Luteibacter rhizovicinus DSM 16549: one gene and its partner. The protein of the gene in region 1 interacts with the protein of each later gene in a pairwise test. Links are inferred from orthologs where the notes say so. Each region holds a gene or a part of one and is shown in the gene's direction. Other genes may lie near its edges.

What was found.
Region 2: the proteins of BJI69_RS21700 (region 1) and grpE interact in binary tests that used the Escherichia coli proteins (3 or more experiments, as listed by UniProt). The link is inferred for Luteibacter rhizovicinus DSM 16549 from one-to-one orthologs.

What each region holds. Positions count from the first base shown.
Region 1 is NZ_CP017480.1:4,732,074-4,747,715, reverse strand. Bases 7,059-9,964 are described here. They hold BJI69_RS21700 (Nramp family divalent metal transporter), read left to right. Parts: upstream 7,059-7,822; coding sequence 7,823-9,106; downstream 9,107-9,964. Other genes in these bases: BJI69_RS21695 (FAD-dependent oxidoreductase), read right to left, coding at 9,109-9,964; BJI69_RS21705 (ferredoxin reductase domain-containing protein), read right to left, coding at 7,245-7,673; BJI69_RS21710 (alpha/beta hydrolase), read right to left, coding at 7,059-7,209. Also shown: BJI69_RS21755 (lipocalin-like domain-containing protein), read right to left, coding at 1-456; BJI69_RS21750 (LysR family transcriptional regulator), read left to right, coding at 600-1,508; BJI69_RS21745 (alpha/beta hydrolase), read left to right, coding at 1,572-2,588; BJI69_RS21740 (tautomerase family protein), read right to left, coding at 2,585-3,037; BJI69_RS21735 (tautomerase family protein), read right to left, coding at 3,131-3,511; BJI69_RS21730 (MarR family winged helix-turn-helix transcriptional regulator), read right to left, coding at 3,546-3,992; BJI69_RS21725 (fumarylacetoacetate hydrolase family protein), read left to right, coding at 4,051-4,911; BJI69_RS21720 (VirK/YbjX family protein), read right to left, coding at 4,936-5,865; BJI69_RS21715 (hypothetical protein), read right to left, coding at 5,962-6,204; more of BJI69_RS21710, read right to left, coding at 6,283-7,058; more of BJI69_RS21695, read right to left, coding at 9,965-10,218; BJI69_RS21690 (NAD-dependent epimerase/dehydratase family protein), read right to left, coding at 10,283-11,245; BJI69_RS21685 (LysR family transcriptional regulator), read left to right, coding at 11,336-12,259; BJI69_RS21680 (DUF6165 family protein), read left to right, coding at 12,277-12,681; BJI69_RS21675 (glycosyltransferase family 9 protein), read right to left, coding at 12,769-13,794; BJI69_RS21670 (3-deoxy-D-manno-octulosonic acid kinase), read left to right, coding at 13,891-14,619; BJI69_RS21665 (MBL fold metallo-hydrolase), read left to right, coding at 14,616-15,374. UniProt on the Escherichia coli protein: H(+)-stimulated, divalent metal cation uptake system. Involved in manganese and iron uptake. Can also transport cadmium, cobalt, zinc and to a lesser extent nickel and copper. Involved in response to reactive oxygen.
Region 2 is NZ_CP017480.1:4,560,493-4,567,960, reverse strand. The notes cover bases 4,751-7,468. They hold grpE (nucleotide exchange factor GrpE), read left to right. Parts: upstream 4,751-5,701; coding sequence 5,702-6,235; downstream 6,236-7,468. Other genes in these bases: dnaK (molecular chaperone DnaK), read left to right, coding at 6,333-7,468; hrcA (heat-inducible transcriptional repressor HrcA), read left to right, coding at 4,751-5,616. Also shown: BJI69_RS20840 (MASE1 domain-containing sensor histidine kinase), read right to left, coding at 418-2,037; BJI69_RS20835 (response regulator transcription factor), read left to right, coding at 2,125-2,754; DNA repair protein RecN, read right to left, coding at 2,751-4,421; more of hrcA, read left to right, coding at 4,555-4,750. UniProt on the Escherichia coli protein: Participates actively in the response to hyperosmotic and heat shock by preventing the aggregation of stress-denatured proteins, in association with DnaK and GrpE. It is the nucleotide exchange factor for DnaK and may function as a thermosensor.

The sequences.
Region 1 (15,642 bases):
CGCCACGGTGTACGTCAACTCGTCGCCCTTGATGACAAACGTACTGTCGCCGCCTTTGCCGTCCCAGTTAGGAAACGACGCCTGCTTGATATGGCTGTGCATGACCATGCCCTCGACGCTTACCGTGCCGTAGTGCGCGTTGAAGTCGAGCGAGGCGGCGCGGTATTCCTCCGGTGTGCCCTTGGACTTGTCGTTGACGGCGAAAGGCATGCGCTTGGCCCGCACGATATCCATCATGTAATTGCCCTGCGCATCGATCAGCCACAGGCCTTCGGGGTTCGGCCCGTAGAGTTCGACGCGGTGGCCATCCGGGTAGACGTTGTCGCAACGGACCAGGGTCCAGGCGCCGGCCAGCACGCCCGGTCCGGTCGAGGGAGCGTCCGCGGCCGAGGCGGCGAGCGGCGAGGCGGACACGGCGAGGACGGTCGCGAGGGCGAAGAGTGGGGCGTGCTTCATGACGGGAGGACCTTGGGTGAGGGTGGGTAGGGCCATCCTCGCCGTCGGCCTGGGTTTTGATAATTGGCCTGGTTCTTCATTGACCTTCAAATGCCATTTGAAGATGATCCGACCAGGCAACCCGCCTGACCGGATGCGACGCCATGAATCGTCTGAGCGACATGCAGCTGCTCGTCGACGCCGCCGACCTGGGTAGCCTGTCCGCGGCAGGCCGTCGTGCTGGGCTTTCGCCGGCGGCAGCCAGCGCCTGCGTGCAACGCATCGAAGCCGCGGTGGGAGCACGGTTGTTCGAACGGACCACACGACAGCTTCGCCTCACTGACGAAGGTCGCACCTACCTCGGTTATTGCCGCATCGCCATCGATGCGATGAAGGAAGGCGAGCGCGCCGTGCGTAGTGGCACCGACACGGTGAGCGGCACGTTGCGCGTTTCTGCGCCGTCCGATCTCGGGCGCAACCTGCTGCTCGACGTCCTCGATGGATTCATGGCGATCCATCCCGATGTGCGGATTGTCCTTTCGCTTGCTGACTCTATTTCTCGATTCGTTCCCGATGACGTGGACGTCGCGATTCGCGTCGGGCCGCTGGAGGACAGTGCGCTGGTGGCTCGGCATCTGATCGACAGTTGCCGCGTGGTTTGCGCCTCACCGGCGTGTATCGCCAAGCACGGCACGCCTTCGCGACCCGAAGATCTTGTCGAGCTACCCACCTTGGTACTCACCACAAACGCAGGCCCGCGCGATGAATGGCGCCTCGGCGACACGACGATTCGCGTGCGGCGCTATCACGAGTGCACCGACAGCGAGGTCATCCGCAAGTGGGCGATACGCGGTCACGGGTTCGCCTATCGCCAACAATGGGCGGTGGCAGACGACGTGCGGGAGGGGCGCCTCGCACTGGTCAACGCTCCCGCGTGGTCGGCCCCGTCGCCGATTCACGCGATGTATCACGCGAATACCTACCAGCCGCCACGGGTCAGACGATTCATCGATTTTCTGCAGGCTGAGATGGCGGATAGGCTCGCACCGACCGGTCTGCCGCATGACCGTTGACGGTGATCCGAGGCGAAGGAAGAATCAACGGGCCCACCGAGGGCACTGCCATAGGGGATGGGGATGAAGAAGACGATCGCGGCGCTCTGCCTGCTCGCGCCGTGGGTACCATGTTTCGCGCAGGCAACGTTGCCCAAGCCTGCCGTGATCGATGACGTCATCTACACTCGGCCCGTTCTTCTGGTCGACATCGGCGGCGGCCAGCGGCTCAATCTGTACTGCGTGGGATCCGGTTCACCGGCGGTGATCCTGGATGCAGGCATGGGTGATTCGACGATTTCCTGGGCGATGGTCCAGCCGGTGATTGCAAAGACCACGCGCGTCTGTTCATTCGACCGCGCAGGTCTCGGCTTCAGCGATGCCGCGCACCGGCCGGGCACGCCGGTCAATCAGTCCGAGGATCTTCACGCGTTACTGCGTGCGGCGGGCGTCAAGCCGCCTTACGTGATGGTCGGCCATTCGCTGGCAGGCATGAACGTGCGTGTATTTGCCGATAGATATCGTGATGACGTTGCTGGGATGGTTATCGTCGATGGGTCGCACGAAGACCAATCGAAAGAGGGCTGGGCGCTAGGTGCGCCGGGGGAAAAGGAAAAATACGACCAGTACCTGAAAGACCAGCACGCATGCGTCGATGTCGCGCGGAAGGGGCTGGTGAAGGGGACGGCCATGTTTGAGAAGTGCCTTGGCGATACGAACGACCCGCGGTACAGTCCCGCGATCAACCAGGCGCAGGAAGCGTACGGCACAACGGAAAAATGGCAGGCCGCCGTTGCGTCCGAGCGCGAGAACGTCTTCTACGCCAGTGCTGATGAAACCCGGAAAACGCGTAGTGATTTCGGGGATATGCCGATTATCGTGCTTACGCATTCGCCCTTCCCGACGCGCACCGGCGAGTCGCAGAACGAACGCAACCGGAAGACTCTGTCGTGGGAAGGGCTGCATCTCCGTGTGGCTGCGATGTCGACGCGCGGCGTGAACGAAATCGTTCCGGATGCGGGACACTACATTCAGTACGACAAGCCGCAGGTGGTCATCGATGCCGTCAATCAGGCGGTGCGGATTTCGCGAGGGGGTTAAGAGCGTGCACGTTCCGCAATCGCCGCGAGCCTGCGGCGATCGTCTTCGGGCAGGGCATCGAACCACGCCGCTTCTTCACCGGGCTCCGGAAGTACGTGACCAAACTCGGCCATGAGGCTGGGGCGGATTTCGCTGAGGTAGATCCAGATCGCTCGCGTTGGCAGGCCTGACGCTTCGGCGACATCGCGAACTAGGCGTTCGACGAGCATCCGCTTCTGGTGGTCGGTGCGGCCGCTGCGAACATGGCCGTGAACGAAGAGGGTGGCGTCTTCAACGGGCACGCCGCCGATGAACCAGTCGTCGCCCGGGGCGTGGTCGAAGACGACCTGGGCGAAGAAGGTGTTGGCGCCGGTGATGTCGGCGTGGGCGGCTGTGATCGCCTGGGCGATGCGTTGTTTGGTGGGGGCGGTGAGTGAGGGTAGGGTGCTGCGGACGATGTAGGTTGGCATGGTTGGGTTCCTGCAACAGGGATCGTTTGGCTAGCACCCTTCGCCGACAAGTCGGCTCCCGCATGGAGCGACTACTGAGCGCCTGTGTTCGGGTTACGGAGCGTATTGCGCTTCGCCGTTGCCGAAGGACCAGTTTTCTTTCTTGATTTCGACCAGGTTGATGAAGACGTCCTGCGGACGCATGCCGACCGAATCGCCCATGTTTTTCACGATGGCCTTGTAGAGGGCCTTCTTTTGCTCGAGCGTGCGCCCTTCGTTGAAGGTGATCTGTATCGCGACGAAGTTGTCGCCGCGATCGATACCCAAGTAGGTGCGATCGAAGATGAGGTCGTTGGGATCGTGTTCGGCGATGACCTGGAAGCGGTCGTTCTCGGGTGCGCCGATACTGCTCAGCGCGTCGTAAACGGCCTGGCCGAGCTTGCTGCGGTAGGACGTGTCTTTGCCACGAAGCAGATCGATGCGGACGAAGGGCATGGGAGTCTCCGGATGGAATGGCGTAGGAGATGGATCAGGCGTTGAGCCCGACACTGAGTCGGGTCAGTTCGGCAATCGCGCTTTCGAGCACCTGCCAGCGATCGGCGCCGTAGGTGCCGACCACGCGGTTCTGCGCGTCGTCCCAGAGCTGGCGCGCTTGCACAAGCAGGGATTCTCCCTCCGTGGTGAGGGTGGCCGTCTTGGCCCGGCCCTTCGTCGGCGAAGCGATGGCGATCCAGCCGGCCGACGTCATCGGGGTGAGCATTCGGTAGAGCGAGGTGCGGTCCATGACCATCTCATCGGCCAGGCGACTTAACGCCAGCCCCGGCTCACGCCAGATCGCCTTGAGGATGCCGAACTGGGCGACGGTCACGTCCAAGGGCGCCAGCGTGTCGTCGTAGAGGCGGCTGAGGGCGCGGGTGGCTTTGCGCATCGTGGTGCAGGCGCAGGGCAGGTCGGTGGCGGGTATGGACTGATGCATATACATAGTGTAAATACATCATCGACGAAGTCAATGCCCTCGGGAGGCTCGAAAACCCATGAAGTACGCCACGTATCGCCATGAGGGCGAAATCCGTGTGGGGCAGGTCTCGCCCGATGGCCTTTCGGTCACGCCAGTGAGGGTCGCAGGCCGACCGGTGTCCGACCTGCACGACGTCTTCGCGGGAGCCGCCGGAGCGAGCGGCGCTCCTGTGGCCCTCGCGAGCGTCGAACTCCTCGCCCCGATCCCCCGTCCGCGACGCAACCTCTTCTGTGTCGGCAAGAACTATGCGGCCCACGCGAAAGAGTTCGCCGGCAGCGGTTTCGATGCAGGGCACACCGGGGCGCCGGAAGACCTGCCGACCGATCCCATCGTGTTTACCAAGGCGCCCGAGTGCGTCATCGGCCACGGTGCAGCCATCTGGGCGGCGGAGGGCGTGACCGACTTCCTCGACTACGAGGCCGAGCTGGCCGTCATCATCGGCGTCGGCGGGCGAGGCATCACGCGCGCCGAGGCCATGCGTCACGTCTGGGGCTACACGATCATCAACGACGTGACCGCCCGCGACTGGCAGAAGCGACACAAGCAGTGGTTCATGGGGAAGTCGTTCGATACGTTTGCGCCGATGGGACCGTTCGCGGTGACTGCGGACGCGATCGACGGCGCGTCGCTCGACCTGTCGTGTTGGGTGAATGGCGAGCGTCGCCAGCACGCGAACACGCGCGACCTCATCTTCGACATCCCGACATTGATCGAAACGATCTCGGCCGGTATCACCCTGATGCCCGGCGATATCATCGCGACGGGCACGCCGGAAGGCGTGGGCATCGGACGCAAGCCGCCGACAGCGTTACGCCGTGGCGACCTGATCGAGATCGAGATTGCCGGCATCGGTCGCCTCGGGAATCGCGTGGGCTGAGCGACCCCGCGCCATCGCAAAGGATCAGGCGGCGCGAAGGCTCTCTTCGTGCATGGCGTCCATCGCGTCGATCGTCGGCAGGCTCAGGGCGAACAGCGTGCTGGCAACGAGTTCGCGGCGCAGCGCCTCGCGCTGGCGGAAGGCCGAGCGATGCTTGCTGGCGACCTCGAGCTCACTGCGTTCCGGCTCGGTCGGCGGCAGGTCGAAGAAGCCGTCACCGGCGAGGACGCCAGCGGACTCGATCCAGAACGTGTCGTAGCTGGCCTTGATCCGCCCCGAGCGCGCATGGCCGTCGTTGCTGATTCCGCGCAGGCGTGGCAACCCGTGCTGCGCCGCGAAACCGTACAGCAGGGAAAGCAGCAGGTTCTTCGGGCGCAGGCCGTGGCACTGGCGGGTGACCAGGCGCACACGCTCCTGGCCATCCTCGGTGTTGGGGCCTTGCAGGCAACCGACCAGCAGCTCGCCCGTGGATGGTAGGACGGTGAGGGTGACGGAGAAGAGCAGGGTGTCGTCGACCGTCGTCAGCGCGAGGTTGAGTTCGCCTTCGCAGCCCTTGCGTGTCGGCGGCATGAGCAGCACGCGCAGCGGTTCGCCGTTTTTCATCGCGGCCTCGGCAAGCACCACCTGGCCGTCGGCGTACATCTGCTCTAGCAGGCCCCGGGGTAGCAACGAGACGACGAAGCCGTAGTGGTCCATGAGGGCGTCGAGTCGCTTACGCGCGCTGAAGCGACGGCTGATGAAACGGTGCTGCCAGCGCTCGACCAGGCGGCCGTCGCGGTGCGCGGCCTCGCGCAGGGCGGGGTGGCTCTGGAGCAGGCCGAGCCAGCGCAGGTGGCGGAGCGGTGCAACGAGGCATCGCGCCGCGTAGGCGGCAGCGTAGACACGCGGGGAGCGACGCGACTGCCAGTCGTTACGCTGGCGGAAGCTCTGAACAATCCGTTGCAGGGCGATCATGTGGGGGAGCTTCGCGGGGACGAGCGCGGAGTCTCTTCGTAAAATCTTTCGTTCGCCTTTCAGTTTTCGAAAGGATGTGCGACAGGCCTCCTGGCCTCACACCTCCAGCGGATCGTCCTCGTGCAGTTCGTCCATCCAGCCCTTTCGTCGGTGCAGCGCCCACTCCACATGCTGGGAGAACAACACGTCGATGGGGCCGCCCTGGGCCATGGCAGCGAGGCGACCTTCCGTGACGTTGCCCAGGTGCTCGGCCTGATCGGCGTAGCCGACGATGCCCTCGGCTTCGAGCTGGGACAGGACCAATTGCAGGTTGACGTGGCGGGCGTGCTGGACAGGCATGGCGTCTCGACTCCAGGGTCTTCCCTAAGAAAGATCGGCGAGGGTCGCCCGGCCTTTAGCGCGGGTGTGTGAAGAACGTCACAGGAAACCGTTGCGTCGTGCCCAGGTAGCGAACAACCCAGGCCACGCCGCCACCTCCGAGCCGGGCGTGCCCATGCCCCAGCCGTGGCCGCCCGTGTCGAACACATGCAGCTCGGCGGGGACACCGTTCTTCTTCAGGGCCTCGTACATGATCTGGCTGTTGCCGATGTTCGCGATGGGGTCGTCCTTGGCCTGGGCGAGGAAGGTCGGCGGCGCGTTGCGGGTCACGTGCAACTGCACGGAGTACGCCTGCGCCGCATCGGCCTGGGTCGATAACTCGCGGCCGGAGCGGGTGGTGTCGTAGGGCTGCTCGAGCGAGATGACCGGATAGAGCAGCGCCGCGAAATCGGGTCGCGCCGATAGTTGGTCGGCCGCGTCGACGGGGCGGTAGAAGCTGGCGGCGGAGCGCGTCTCGGCGATGCCGGCGAGGTTGCCCCCGGCGGAAAAACCGAGGACACCGACACGCGCCGGGTTGATCCCCAGTTGCTGGGCGTGCGCGCGCAGGACGCGGATGGCACGTTGCGCATCCTGGAAGGGAGCGACCGCCGGCCAGTGGTCGGCTGGCAGCCGGTAGTAAAGGACCACGGCGGTGACGCCCTGGGTTTCGAGCCATGCCGCCGTCGGCATCACTTCGTGCCCCATGCCGATGCGTGCGTAACCGCCACCGCCGATGACGATGATCGCCGTGCCGTTGGGATGGGCCGGGCTGTAGATCTCGATGCGCGGCACGCTCACGTTGGAGACGGCGCCGCTGGTAGAAACGCGTTCGGGACCGCGCGGGCCAGGACCCTCCCCGGGCGGCGTCGATGGCCACAGATCGATGCTCACGGGGCTGGTCGGTTCGGCCGCCCCTCGCGTGGCAGCGTGGCCGGTGCAGGCCACGAAAAAGGACGCGGCCAACAGCGCGATCCGGACACGATGCATGGATAAGCCTTGAAGTCAGTGCGGACCCGACCGTATCAGCCCGTCGCTTTCCCCTGGCTTGCGGGCGCTCCCTGTTCGGCCCACTCGGGCAATGCGGCGTTCACCTGGTTGAGCAGGTCGTCGAGATCGTGCGACTTACGTGCCAGGGCATCCGCGCGTTCGGCGTCGAGGCGTTGTTGCTCGTCATAGTCGGTGCTGGCACCCGTGGCGGCTTCAACGATCAGGCGAGCGTACTCGCCGACGAGTTCGGGGGAGGGCACACGAAACCAGATCTTGTTTTCCACCCATCGAATGTCTGGCGAGGTGTGCCGGGAAAACACGGCCTCGCAGCGGGTGGCGAACAGGCGCAGCCAGGGATCGGTCGGCGGACTGCTCAGGTCGGCGAGCACGCAGTAGCCGATGTCGTCTTGCCTCGCGGCGGAAAACCCGCTGACACGGGGACCGGGTTGGATGATCGTGGTCATGGCGCCTCCGGGAATCCCCACGAGATATAGGCCGCGTCTTGTGGAGGAGCCGCGAAGTGCCCGCGCACCGGTTTCACACATTAACGTCCTGTGTACGCGATGCTGTTCTTAATCCGGCTACGGGCGCCTTTCGCCCATCGGACGCTGCGGTGAGAGACGAAGTCAGGCGCGCACGCGATACCCAGGTCATGCAGGACGTCCTGCAAGGCCGGCGGACGGGGCTGGCCGGGCTGGCGCCGTTCGCTGGGCCGGCGATCGTCGTGTCGGTGGCTTACATCGACCCCGGCAACTTCGCGACCAATATCCAGGCGGGTGCGCGGTACGGCTACGGGCTGCTCTGGGTGGTGGTCCTGGCTAACCTCGTCGCCATGCTGTTCCAGAGTCTGTCGGCACGCCTGGGCATCGTGACCGGTCGTGACCTGGCCCAGCTGTGTCGCGAGCGTCTGCCCAAGCCGCTCGTCTACGTGATGTGGGTGGTCAGCGAACTGGCGGCGATGGCGACCGACCTCGCCGAGTTCCTCGGTGGCGCGATCGGTCTGAGCCTGCTGTTTCACCTTCCGCTGCTGGTCGGCATGGTGATCACCGGCATCGTGACGTACGCCTTGTTGCTGCTCGAAGGCATGGGCTATCGGCGACTCGAACTGGCGATTGGCGCCCTGGTCGGCGTCGTTGGACTTTCGTATCTCGTCGAGCTGTTCGTGGCGCCGGTGGGCTGGGCGTCGCTGGGGCAGCAGATCTTCGTACCGAATCTGCCGGACAGCGCCGCTGTGGCGATCGCGGTGGGCATCATCGGAGCGACGGTGATGCCGCATGCCTTGTTCCTGCACTCGGGGCTGACCGAGCGGCGGGCGCGACCGAAGACCGACCCGGAGCGGCGACGGATCATCCGGCTTTCCAATCTCGAAGTCGTGCTGGCGCTGACCGTGGCTGGCCTGATCAATCTGGCGATGGTTGTCATGGCCGCGGGTGCGTTCCACGGCAGTCATCCGGACGTGGCGAAGATCGAGACGGCCTACCAGACTCTGGTGCCGTTGCTCGGTGGCGCGGCGGCGACGATCTTCCTGATCTCCCTGGTCGCCTCCGGTTTTTCGAGCTCCGTCGTGGGTACGATGGCCGGGCAGATGATCATGCAGGGCTTTGTCGCCTTCCGTATTCCGCTGTGGTTGCGGCGGTCCATTACGATGGTGCCCAGCTTCATCGTCGTCATCGCTGGCGTGGACGCGACGCGTGCGCTGGTGTTGAGTCAGGTAGCGCTGAGTATCGCCTTGCCGTTCCCGATGATTGCGCTGGTGTGGTTCACCAGTCGCCGCGACACCATGGGCGTGTTCCACAACCGCTGGCCGGTCGTCGTGCTGGCGAGTCTGGGTGCCTTGGTGGTGTTGAGCCTGAACGTGGTGCTGCTGCTTGATGCGGCGGGTGCGATTTCGCTCTGAGCTCAGGGCGCCGGCGCCGGGTGATCGAGTCCGGCAACGGTGCGCAGCACGCGCTCGCTGAGGGCCGGCATACGCGACATCCACGGCAGGGCCGTGTGGCGAAAGCTCGCGACGAGGTGGTTACTGCTGCGTGCCATTGCCGTTACGGCGTGCACGCGGCGCACCACGCCCTTGTGCACCGCATGACGTTCCCGGTGGTAACGCTCGAGTGCATCCATCGGATTCGCTCCCGGCGCGGTGAAGTACATGGCGAACGCGGCGGCATCTTCGATGCCCAGGTTCATGCCGCGCGCGCCGACGGGTGAATGCACGTGGGCGGCATCGCCGCCGAGTGCGATGCGATCGATGGCGCAGCGATCGGCGACGCGGTGTGCCACGTGGAATGACGATTCCCAGATCGGTTCACTGGAGACCGTTCCCGTCGGTAGTCGGGCGAGGGGGTTCGGCAGGTTGGAAATGACACGCCATATCTCGTCGTTCAGTGCGAGCAGGAAGATCATTCCTTCGGGATAAAACAGGATGTGAGCATGATCGCGGTCGAGCGGCGTCTCCAGCGGAACGTCGTAAAGCGGCCAGGGTTCCGGATAGGACGAGCCAGAGAAACCGATCTCGAGCGTCCCACGGAAATCGCTGCGCGCGCCGTCTGCGGCGAATACCGCAGCGTACCCGCGCTCCCCGTCGCTGGCGCCGTTCAATGCCACCCGTACTTCGTTGTCGTCCTGACCCACGCATCCGGCGCGCAGGCCGCGTTCGATGGGGATGTTTCGCGCGAGCAACGCCTCGGTGAGAAGCGCTTCGCTGCGTTCCTGCGACAGGACGGTGAGGCCGTAACGCGGATGCATCGATTCGGCTTCGACCGTCGCCAGCACCTTGCCGTTCTCATGAAAACGCACGCCGCGAATGCGGCGCCCCTCGGCGAGCATGCGTTCGGTCACGCCTGTCCCGGCGAGAAGATCCAGCGTCCGCGGATTGACCACCAGGGCACGCGAATGGGCTGCTGGCTGCAGCGCGGCATCCACGATCCGCGCTTTGACGCCGTGAACGTCGAGAAACAGGGCGGCGGCCAGTCCGGTGGGGCCGGCACCGACAATCAGGACAGGCGGCTGGCTCATGCGTGCACTCCGCGATGGCGTTGCGCCGATCATAGCGGTGCGACGTCGAGCCGGCGTCAGTGCGTCAGGCGCTGGTGTCGAGCACCCCTAGCGATGACAGGGTCGTGTGCAACGCGGCGTCGATCGGCGTGGAGGGAACGACACCGAGAAACGCGTGCAGTCGCTTACCGTCCAGTTGCAGCGGCGCGCGCCAGAGATAGCGCATCTTGCGCACCTCGCGCATCGTCGTGGAGAAAGGCGACGCCAGGGTGACCACGATCCACGGGAAGGTACGCAGTGGCAGGGCGGGCTTGCCCGACGCCCGACGCACGGCGGCATGGAGAGCGTTGCCGGTGATGTAGTGGCCGTCGAAATGAAAGCGCGAGAACGTGTCGAGGCGATCCTCCCGATCGAGAAGCGCGGCGGTCGTCGCACCAACGTCGGGCAGATACGCCCATGCGTGGCCCAGGTCGCGCGGCCCCGGATAGTGCATAACGCGCAGGGGCTTGCCCGGCTTGACCAGGCCCTGCGCGAACCAGCTGCTTCCCGCGTTCGGTCCGTAGAAGTCACCGCAACGAAGGTTCAGTGAGCGCACGCCATCGCGAGCCGCCGCTTCCAGGCGTCGTTCGAGCTCGACGCGGATCTCGCCCTTTCGCGTCGGCGGGTGCTGCGGGCTGTCCTCGCGAAGCAGGGGAAACGTATCCAGGCCGTAGTTGTAAACACTGCCGAAGATGACGATGCGTGCGTCGACGGCACGTGCGGCGGCGATGGTGTTGTCGATCATCGGTAGTACCTGCGTTTCCCAGTTCCGGTAACCGGGAGGATTGACGGCGTGCACGATGACCTGCGCACCCGCCGCGGCTGCGAGGACGTCGGCGGCGTTCATCGCGTCTCCCTTGATCCACTGGATCGGGCCGTCGGCAGGCATGCTGCGGCGCGTGAGCGCTTTGACCTTCCAGCCCTTGTCGAGGAGGGCCCTGGCGGTCGCGCCGCCGACGCCGCCGGTGGCGCCCAGGACAAGTGCGGTTCGGTGCGTGGTTGTCTGCATGGCGTCGACTCCGTTGGGATGAACGAAGTCTGGTCGCCTCGAGGCCATACGGGAATTGCCTAAAGACGTTGATGTGATATACGTTTTTGCATGGCTACGACTGACCCGACGTGGGATCTCTTCCGCTCTTTCCTCGCCGTACTCCGCGAGGGCAGCCTTTCCGGAGCGGCACGCAGGCTTGGCATGACCCAGCCGAGCCTGGGCCGGCATATCCGCGAACTCGAGGCATCGCTCGGCGTGCCGCTGTTCTCGCGCGCCTCGCACGGGCTGATTCCGACGGATGCCGCCCTGAAACTCCGGCCGCACGCGGAGGCGATGGCATCGGCCGCCGCTTCGGCCCTGCGCGCCGCCTCGGGCGCGAAGGACGAGTTGCGTGGCGTCGTGCGTATCACGGCGAGCGAGGTCAACGGCGTGGAAGTCTTGCCGCCGATCCTGGCCGCCATGCGACATCGTTCCCCAGGTCTGATCTTCGAGTTGTCGACAACCAATCGCACCGAGAACCTGCTGCGTCGCGATGCCGACATCGCCGTCCGTAGTTCGCCGCCGGATCAGGACGCGCTGGTCGCCCGCAAGGTCTGCGTCATTCCCATCGGCCTTTTCGCGCACGCGGATTATCTTGCCGCCGCCGGCCGGCCGAAGACGCTTGAGGACCTGACCCGCCACGCCTTGATCGGTTACGACGAAGAGACGCCCTATATCCGCGCCACCCGTCCGGCGGACATGCCGTACCGACGCGAATTCTTCAGCTTGCGTACGGACAACGATCTCGCCGGACTGGCCGCTATCCGGGCGGGTTTCGGGATCGGCGCCTGCCAGGTGCCCCTGGGACGGCGCGCCGGGCTGGTGCGACTGTTTCCCAAGGCGGTGGATATTCCGTTGCCGATCTGGGTGGTCATGCACGAGGACCAGCGCAGCAGCCTTCGCATTCGCGCGGTATTCGACCATCTGGTGGAGGGCCTGGCGGCCTATGGCGGCAGTCGGGCCGGCGCAAAACTGCTAACCTCCGGCGCCTGACCGACCGGAGATTTGCCATGAGCCTGATCCAGACCCCCGTTTCTTACGGCGAGCTGATCGACAAGATGACGATCCTTCAGATCAAGCTGCAGGAAATCAAGGACGACGCCAAGCTGGCCAACGTGCGCAACGAGCTCGAACTGCTCGATGCGACGTGGAAGAACGACAAGGCCTCGGAGACCGATATCGCGCACGAAACCGCGCGTCTGCTCGCGGTCAACCAGCGCCTGTGGAAGATCGAGGACGACATCCGCATGAAGGAGCGTGCCCAGGCCTTCGATCAGGCGTTCATCCAGCTCGCCCGCTCGGTGTACATCGAGAACGACGAGCGCGCGGCGATCAAGCGCGAGATCAACATGAAGCTGGGTTCGACCCTCGTCGAAGAAAAGTCCTACCAGGACTACCGCGCCCCGCAGGCCTGATAACGCACTCTCGCCACTCGGGTAGGAGCCGATTTATCGGCGATGCCTTTTGTGGGAGCCGATGAATCGGCTCCTACAAGGCTGCGGTTATTTTGCGAGGGCGATTCCCAGGTGGTCGGCGCAGGCTTCGAAGCGCGCGATCATGTCGTCGACTTCGACCAGGTCCATGACGCCGGGCTTTTCGATCTTCGTGCCCCACGGAATTTCTGAAGCCGGCTTGCCGAAGAACTTGCGGGAAGCGGCATCGTATTTGTCGACGCACCAGCGGCGGTCCGAGTACGGTCCGGAGCGCTCGGGATTGCTCGCCGCATGCAGGCCGAGCACTTTCACGCCGGCCGCGTTGGCCATGTGCATCGGGCCCGAATCCGGCGTGAGAATCATGGAACTGCGCGAGAGCAGGGCCATGAAACGCTTCAACGTGTCCTTGCCCGTCAGGTCCATGGGGGCCTGCTTCACCGCCGCGAGAATGCTGTCCGCCAGTGCACGCTCCGGTGCCGACGGACCACCGACGAGCGCTACGCGCAGGCCACGAGCCATCGCATGGTCGATCAGCGCCGCATAGCGTTCCACCCGCCAGTTGCGCACCGTATGGCTCGACATCGGGCTGACCAGCAGCGTCGGTGCATCGCCGGGCAGCTGTTCGGCCGCCCAGGCATGGGCTTCGTCAGGCACCGGGATATCCCAGCGCACCGCGGTCTGCTTCAGGCCGAGCGGCTCGATGAAGCTGGCCATGGCATCCAGGACGTGCTCGCCGGTGCGAGCGGGGATGCGTTCGTTGACGAACAGGCCGTGCAAGTCCTTGGACCGGGCGTGGTCGTAGCCGATGCGGCGATCCGCTTTTACGGAAAGACTCAAGAGGTTCGAGCGCAGGGCCACCTGCATGTGCAGCAGGGCATCGAAGCGACGGCCGGCGAGGGCCTCGCGCACGGCGCTCACGCCAGCGCGACCCTGGCCCTTGTCGAAGGTGATGAACTCCACCCCCGGCAGGTCGCCTACCAGGCGGCGCTCGAGCTTGCCGATGATCCAGGTGAGCCTTGTCTGCGGCGCCTTTTCCTGCAGGGTGCGTATCAGCGGCGTTACGTGCGTCACGTCACCGATGGCGGACGTCCGCATGATGCAGAGGCTGGAGTCTCCCGGCGGGAGGGGGCGGCTTGTTAGACTGGGCAAGATCGATCACCGGATAGGAGGCCGCTCCACGGCGGCCCGAAAATGACAGAAGAACGCGTAGCGGAGGCGGCGGGCGGCACGATTCTGTTCGACGCCACCCGTACATCTCAAGTCGACAGCCTCTGGTTCTCGCCCGCCCATTGGAGTGAGCGCGATGCCCTGCGCTCGCAGGCCGGCGGTCGCGGCGGCGTATCGGTGATCGAAACGCCGGCCGGTGAGGCCGTGCTTCGCCATTATCGGCGCGGTGGCATGGTGGCCCGAATCTTCGGCGACCGCTACCTGTTCACGGGCCGGGGTCGCACCCGCAGCGTACGCGAATTCCGCCTGCTGGCTGAGCTGGAGCGCCGGGGTCTGCCGGTATCGCCGCCGTTGGCCACACGTTACGTGCGCTACTGGCTGCGTTACTCGGCGGACCTGATCACCTTGCGGATTCCCGAGGCGGCCACCCTGGCCGAACGCCTGAACGATGGCGCCTTCAATGTCGCCCTGGCGGGGAAGGTGGGTGAGTTGATCGCCCGTTTTCATCGTGAGGGTGCCTGGCATGCGGATCTCAATGCGCACAACATCCTGGTCAATCCACAAGGCCTCTACCTCATCGACTTCGATCGCGGCCGCCTTCGCCGACCGTCGCTGCATTGGCGGCTGGCGAACCTGGCTCGCCTGAAGCGATCGCTGATCAAGATCGGCGCCCGCGATGCCGGCGGCGACACCTTCGACGCCGAGCTCTGGCCGGCCCTGATCGAGCACTACGAGCGGAGTCTTAAAGGGTGAGCTGGAACCTGCACTTCCTTGGCACGGGCGCGGCGCACGCCGTGGAGCTCGGATCCTCCGCCGTCGTCGTCGAGCGCGACGGCCGGCCCCTGCTCCTGGTGGACTGTGGCCCGGACACGCTGGACCGCTACGTGGCGGCTTACGGCGCCCCGCCGCCGGCGCTCTACGTGACCCACGTCCACATGGACCATGTCGCCGGCATGGAGCGGTTGTTCTTCCGTCTGTGGTTCGACGAAGCCTTGCGCGGTCGCACGCGGGTCTACCTGCACGCGGGGCTCCTGCCGTGGCTGCAGGGCAGGGTGGCCGACTACCCGGGTGCCCTGGCCGAGGGCGGAGTGAACTACTGGGAGGCCTTCCACCTCATCCCCTGCACGCGTGGTTTCTGGCACGAGGGTGAGTGGTTCGACGTCTTCCCGACCCGCCACCACGTGCAAGGCACCTCGTACGGCCTCGCCCTGCGTGGCAGCTTCGTCTACACCGGCGATACGCGGCCGGTGCCCGAGGCGCTGGCGCTGCATGGCGCCCACGGCGAACTCATCGCCCACGATTGTGGCGTCGTCGGCAACCCGTCCCACACCGGGGTGGACGATCTCGAGCGCGAATACCCGGAGGAGGTCCGCGCCCGTATGGCGCTGTACCACTACGGGAGCGTCGACGACGGCGAAACGCTGGTCTCACGTGGCTACCGGATCGCCCGTCCGGGCGAGCGACTGCCGCTTCCGGCGCCCGAACCACCGCGTCCGACGGCCGGTTGAGGCGGTTTCGTCGTTCCGCCCTTGTCTCGCCGCACCGCTGAAGTTATCCTTCCGCTTCTTTGCCGGACAGGAAGCCGGGGAAGAGGATGTAAGTGGAGAGGTGTCCGAGTGGTTGAAGGAGCACGCCTGGAAAGTGTGTATACGCTAATAACGTATCGAGGGTTCGAATCCCTCTCTCTCCGCCAGTTTCAAACGTCTTTATGGTGACCCTGTCGGTCCCCCCGCGACGATAGTCCGTAAACTCCGCCAGGTCCGGAAGGAAGCAACG
Region 2 (7,468 bases), 180 kb from region 1 along the record:
GGCGGGTTTTCGCGGCTTGGCAGATGAGAAGGGCTCCCGAGAGGGGGCCTTTTTCTTTGGGGGGCTGGCTTCTTGTGGGGACTGAGCTTTTTGTGGGAGCCGGCTGTGCCGGCGATGGGGTTTGCGGTGATCTGGTTATCGCCGCTGAAGCGGCTCCCACAGGGGAGCGGGGTTTTGCGGGTTGGGGCGGCACACATAAAAACGCCGCTGGCGGACTCCTGTCCACCAGCGGCTTGATCCGATGTTTCCATGGTTCGTGAATCGCGAGTTGCTCGCTGGATCCACGTTTCACCACTTCGCATCGGCGAGGCTGACATCCTGTCGCCTCATCAGGTCGATCGTCCCCACGACCGACCTGGGCTCACCGTCTCTCGACGGCGGCTCCCCCACATCGATGACGGAATCGTAACGAACCGTTCACCGACCCGGTATCGGAAAATTTCCTATGTGAGTTCCGATACTTGTGCTGCGTAGCAGCACGCGCAGGTGTAGTCCGATGGGCTCGGGATGGATGCGAAAGATGCCGCCCAGCGCCGTGATGCGATCGCTCATGCCCTGTAGGCCGCGCCCGCCACCGTCTGTACGAATTGGCCTCGGGGTCGCAGGCAAGCCGGTGCCGTCGTCACGGATGTCGAGGATGGCCACCGGACCGCTGTCGCGCAGTCCGATGCGTAGCCGCAATTTCAGTTCTTTCGCACCTGAATGGCGAACCACATTGGTCGCACTTTCCTGCACGACACGATAAATAGCGGTAAGTGTCTCGTCGTCGAGCAGCCGCGGTTCGCCCCGCAGGTCGGTCACGTAGTGAATGCCGGCGGCGGTCAGCATGTCGCGCACGGGGCCTTCGTCCAGCGCCCGGAGCAGCCCGAACTCGTCGAGAACGGAAGGGCGCAGGCTGTCCAGCATCTTATGTAGCGCCCGGCGCATGTGGCCGAGGATGCCGTTGATCGACTGCCCGATGTCGTCCAGGCCCGCGTTGCCCAATCGTTGCTGGGCCAGCTTCAGGTGGGTCTGGATGGCGGTGAGGTTCTGGCCCAGCTCGTCGTGCAGCTCGGCGGCCATGTGCTTGCGCAGGTCTTCTTCGGCCTGAAGGTTGCCGCGCGCGGCATCGCGCAACTGGCGCGCGAGCTGGTCGAGGCGCTGGTTGGCGGCGGCCAGGTGGGTGTTCTGCTGGGCGACACGCTCGCTGCTTCGACGCAGGGCGTCGGTGGCGGCGCCGAGCATGAGAGTGCCGGTACCCGCCACGGCGAGGAACAGGTGGGCGGCGGCCGTCGGCGCGCCCCGGCCGATCATGTCTTCGGTCACATTGAGGCCGACGCTGGTAATGAGCATGGCCAGGCCGGCACCGCGCCAGCCATGCCGGAAGGCGAAGAACAGCACGGGTGCCAACGAGAGCACGCGGGCGAACTGCGGCTGGGGCGAGTACTCGGCGAGGGTCACCAGGATGGCCAGGGACGGCAGCATGACCAGCAGGCCGTCGAGGAGCAGCTCGGCGAGGGCGGACTGGGTCGGCCTTTCGCGGAACATGAGGATCATCACCGGCACGACCAGCAGGACACCCAGGTAGTTGCCGAGCAGGTCGCTACCGAAGGTGGTGCCGAGCATTTCCACCGGAGCGGCGGGATGCAGCGAGGCCATCATCGCGGCGTTGCCGGCCGTGGCGACCGTGGCCGTGACCATGGCCGACAGCAGAAGACGGGCGACGTCTTCCGGGGTGTTCAGGCTGGCGTGCAGATGGGCGCGGCGCAGCAGCCAGAGACAGGCGGCGACCATCAGCGGCTCGGGTGCGTCGCCCAGCACGAAGCCCGCACCGCCGATCGGCAGGCCGCTACGCCACTCGCAGAAGGCGCTGGCGAGGATCTCGGCACCGAGGATCCAGAACCAGTTGCGCGTCCTCATCAGAAGGAGGGCGCCGAAGCGCAGGCCGAAAGGCAGCACCCAATACGGTTGTTCCGTCGGCCAAAGGAGGATCCAGGCCGCCGCATAGAGGAGGGCGAACAGGGGGCCGGCGAACCGGGAGAGGGCGTTTACTCGCATCCCCCGAATGTTACACGCCGAACCTCATGTAACGTTGCACACTTCCACCCATACGCACGCGTCGGGCGAGCCTGTTACATTCTGTCCATGCCAAGAATCGTCCTTGTAGATGACCACGCCATCGTTCGTGAGGGTTTCAAACGCCTGATCGAGCTGGAACCTGACCTCGACGTCGTCGCCGAGGCCAAGAACGCCGATGAGGCGGTGGACGCCGTGACCCAGCATCGCCCCGACCTGGTGGCGGTGGACCTGTCCTTGCCCGACGGTAGCGGCCTGCCCCTGATCGAGCATCTGGCGAGCATCTCCCCGGACATGAAGATCGTGGTACTGAGCATGCACGACGGCGAACCCTACGTGTCCGAGGCGCTACGCCGCGGTGCGCGTGGCTACGTGACCAAGGGCGTGGCACCCGAGGAGCTCGTCGTTGCCGTGCGCGCTGTGTTGAGCGGCGAGCAGTACCTGAGCTCGGATCTGCGTGAGCGTCGCTCGGGCCGGTCCTCGGTGGACCTCGATCCCTTCAATCGGCTGACGGCGCGCGAGCGCGAGGTTTTCCTGTTGCTGGCGGCCGGACGGGCACCGAAGCAGGTGGCCGCCGAGTTGGGCATCGGGCAGAAGACGATCTATATCCACCGCGCTGCGGTCATGAACAAGCTCAATGCGGGGTCGGAACTCGACCTTTACCGGATGGCGCAGGAGCGGGGGCTCATTCGCGCCTAACCCTGCGCCCGGTCGAGCATCTTCTTGGCGTGGGCGCGGGTTTCCTTGGTGATTTCCACGCCGCCGAGCATGCGCGAGAGCTCGTCGCGGCGGCCAGCGGCGTCGAGGGTGTGGATACGCGTGCGGGTGGCTTCGCCGTCGCTTTCCTTGGCGACCTGAAGGTGTGCGTGGCCTTGCGCGGCGACCTGGGGCAGGTGGGTGACGCACATCACCTGGACGCGTTCGCCGAGGGCGCGCAGTTTCTGGCCGACCACTTCGGCGACCGCGCCGCCGATGCCGGTGTCCACTTCGTCGAAGATCATGCAGCCGATGTTGTCGTTGCCCAGCGTGGCCACTTCGATAGCCAGGCTGATGCGGGCGAGTTCGCCGCCTGAGGCCACCTTGCGTAGCGGGCGCGGCGGCTGGCCGGGATTGGCGCTGACCAGCAGTTCGCAGCGTTCGCGGCCCTGCGGATCGGGCTCGTTGCCTTCGACGCGCTCGAGCGAGACCTCCAGACGACCGCCGGCCATGCCGAGCTCGCCCATCAGGGCGGCGACCGACGTGCCCAGACGGCCAGCGGCCGCGGCACGTGCGGCGGATAGCGACGCGGCGGCTTCGTCATAGGTCTTGTGCAGACGATCGCGCTCGCGGCCGAGGCGATCCAGGGCATCGCCGGCGCCTTCGAGTTCGGCCAGGCGCTCGCGGATCTCCTCGGCCTTTACCGTCAGTTCCTCGATCGGCAGCCGGTAACGGCGCGAGAGGTCGTGCAGGTGGGTGAGCTGGGTGTCGACTTCGGCGAGGCGCTCGGGGTCGAGTTCCACGTCCTGCGCGTAGCGACCGAGGCCGTCCACGGCTTCGCCTACCTGGATCTGTGCGCTGTCGAGCAATTCGAGGGTCGGTACCAGCGAGGCGTCCAGTTCGGCCAGGCGCGACAGTTCGGCGTGCGCGCGGAGCAGGGCGCGACCCACGGCGAACTCGCTCTCGCCGTCGAGGATCTCGACCACGCCGTTGGCGCCTTCGGCCAGCCGTCCGGCGTTGGCCAGGCGGCGATGCTGGGCTTCGAGTTCTTCCAGCGCCGCGGGCGACAGGGCCCAGCGGTCCAGTTCTTCCAGTTCGTGGGCAAGCAGTTCGATCTGGCGCTCGCGATCGTCGCCGCCGGACAGGCTGCGGATGCGCGCGACGGCGTCACGCCAGGACTTCGCGGTGTCGCGGACGCTGGCCTGCAGCACCTCGTTGCCGGCGTAGGCGTCGAGCAGGGCCATCTGGTGCTGGCGCGAGAGCAGGGCCTGATGTTCGTGCTGGCCGTGGATCTCCACGATGAGCGCGGCCAGGGCGGACATCTGCGCGAGGCTGGCGGGGCGGCCGTTGATCCAGCCGCGCGAGCTGCCTTCGACGCGGATCACCCGGCGCAGCTGGCAGGTCTCGCCGTCGTCGAGTTCCTCCTGCCGGAGCCACGCGGTCGCTTCGGGCAGGCCGGTGAGGTCGAATTCCGCGGCCAGCTCGGCGCGGTCGCTGCCGGAGCGGACCATGCCGCTGTCGGCGCGGGCGCCGGCCAGGAGCATCAAGGCGTCCACGAGCAGGGATTTGCCCGCGCCGGTCTCGCCGCTGACCACGGTGAGCCCGGGCCCGAAGGCAATCTCGGCTTCTTCGACAACGGCAAATTGGCGGACGTAGAGCGAGGTGAGCATGGCGACCGATGGCGGCGGATGGAATCGCGCCGATTGTAGCGGGAGGCGCGTCGCAGAAGCCGAGACTTGCAACAAGGGCGTCGAGACCTTATTGATAGCCGGACGAACCAACCCCTCCGGCCCGCCCACGCGCATGAATCCGTTTTCCGGTCACGACATCGATGCACGCGCGCGCCGGCTGCTGCGTACCCTGATTTCTCAGTATCTGTCCGATGGGGAGCCGGTCGGCTCACGCACGCTGGCGAAGTCCTCGGGCCTGGAAGTCAGCCCGGCGACTATCCGGAACATCATGGCCGACCTCGAAGAGGCCGGACTGGTCTCCTCGCCGCATACCTCGGCGGGTCGTATCCCGACGCCGCGCGGCCTGCGCCTGTTCGTCGACAGCCTGCTCGAGCTCAAGCCCCTGCCGCGCGACGACATGGCCCGCCTGCAGGGCGGCCTGCCGCCGCATCAGACGACGACACGCGACCTGCTCGGCAACGTCTCGCACCTGCTTTCGGCGATGACCCACTTCGCCGGCGTGGTCACCGTGCCGCGCCAGGGCGATTTCCCGCTGCGGCACATCGATTTCGTCAATCTGCCCGACGCGCGGGTGCTGGTGATCCTGGTCTTCTCGGATAACCAGGTGCAGAACCGCGTGGTCCAGCTCGTCCGTCCGCTGGAGTCGGCGGAGCTGGAGCAGGCGGCCAACTATCTCAACGCCCAGTTCGCCGGCTTCCGCCTGGCGGACATCCGCGCCCATCTGGCCACCGAGCTGCGCGAAGCGGGCGGGGAACTCAATCGCCTGCTCACCGGTGTGGTCGAACTGGCCACCGCCTCGTTCAGCGCCGATGAGGACGCCGACGACGTGCTGGTCAGCGGCCAGACCAACCTGATGGGTTATTCGGAGCTGGCCGACATCGAGCGGCTCCGCGACCTTTTCGACGCCTTCCAGCAGAAGCGCGACCTGCTTCAGCTGATGGAAATGTGCGTCAAAGCCCCTGGCGTACGCCTGTTCATCGGCGAGGAGTCCGGTTTTTCGGCCCTCGACGGCTGCAGCATCGTCACCGCCACCTACGGCACGAAGGGCCGCATGCTCGGCGCGATCGGAGTTATTGGACCGACGCGTATGGCATATGAGCGAGTGATCCCCGTGGTACAAGCCACCGCCGGACTGCTCAGCGACGCCTTGAATCGCGCCGCGGCGACCTCATAAACCGCCACGGGAGGCGGGTTTAGTATTTCCCGCGAATGTTCGACCCTTCCACGGAGGGGTCGGTACGCTGACATTTGGAGTAAACATGCAAAACAACGATCCCCACGCGCCGGATCCGGCGCAGGACGGCGCGGCCGACAGCGCCATCCAGGCTGAGCTCGACGCCCTCGGCGTCCAGCTGGCCACGATGGAAGCCGAGCTGGCGCAGGCCCGCGAGACGGTGCTGCGCGAAAAGGCGGAGATCGAGAACCAGCGTCGTCGCATGCAGCGCGATGTCGATCAGGCTCGCCGCTTTGCCAACGAGAAGTTGCTCGCCGAATTGCTGCCGGTCTACGACGGCATCGCCCTGGGCCTGACCAACGAGGCGGCGGATGCGAAGACGCTCCGCGAAGGCCTGCAGATGTCGCTCGATCAGCTGAAGAAGGTCACCGAGGCCAATGGACTGACCATGGTCGACCCGCTTCACCAGCCGTTCAATCCGGAGCATCACCAGGCGATCAGCTCGGTCGAGTCGAACGAGCATGCGCCCAATACCGTCGTCGCCGTGGTCCAGAAGGGCTTCGTGCTGAACGACCGTCTGCTGCGTCCGGCGCTCGTCGCCGTGGTGCGCGACCACTGAACAGCGTTACCAAAGATATTGAATCGATGGGGGTTACCCCCATTTTCCTTAGCAGTCGCGGCCGCGGGGGCCGCATGAAATTCGGAGCAACGTAACTATGGGCAAGATCATCGGTATCGACCTCGGTACGACCAACTCCTGCGTCGCAGTGATGGAAGGTTCGACCGCACGTGTCATCGAGAATGCAGAGGGCGATCGCACCACGCCGTCCATCGTGGCTTTCACCAAGGACAACGAAGTCCTCGTGGGCGCGCCGGCCAAGCGCCAGAGCGTGACCAACCCTTACAACACCTTCTACGCGGTGAAGCGCCTCATCGGTCGCAAGTTCACCGACGCCGAAGTGCAGAAAGACCTCAAGCTGGTTCCCTACGGCATCGTTGCGCACGATAACGGCGACGCCTGGGTGCAGACCGCCGACGGCAAGAAGATGGCACCGCAGGAAGTCTCCTCGAAGGTGCTGATGAAGATGAAGAAGACCGCCGAGGACTTCCTCGGTGAAGCGGTCACCGAGGCGGTCATCACGGTCCCGGCTTACTTCAACGACAGCCAGCGCCAGGCCACCAAGGACGCGGGCAAGATCGCCGGTCTCGACGTCAAGCGCATCATCAACGAGCCGACCGCTGCCGCGCTGGCTTACGGTCTGGACAAGGCTGCCACGGGTGACCGCAAGATCGCCGTGTACGATCTGGGCGGCGGCACGTTCGACGTGTCGATCATCGAGATCGCCAACGTCGACGGCGAGAAGCAGTTCGAAGTGCTGTCCACCAACGGCAACACCTTCCTCGGTGGTGAGGACTTCGACAACCGCGTCATCGACTATCTCGTCGAAGAGTTCAAGAAAGAGCAGGGCATCGACCTGCGCAAGGACCAGCTCGCGCTGCAGCGCCTGAAGGACGCCGCCGAGCGCGCGAAGATCGAGCTGTCCTCGGCGCACCAGACCGACGTGAACCTGCCGTACGTCACCGCCGATGCCTCGGGTCCGAAGCACCTGAACATCAAGCTGACCCGTGCCAAGCTCGAGTCGCTGGTGGAAGACCTGGTCAAGGGCACGATCGATCCGTGCCGCACGGCGCTGAACGATGCCGGCCTGAAGATCTCGGACATCCACGAGGTGATCCTCGTCGGTGGCCAGACCCGCATGCCCAAGGTCCAGGAAGCCGTGAAGGACTTCTTCGGCCGCGAGCCGCGCAAGGACGTCAACCCGGATGAAGCCGTCGCCGTCGGCGCCGCGAT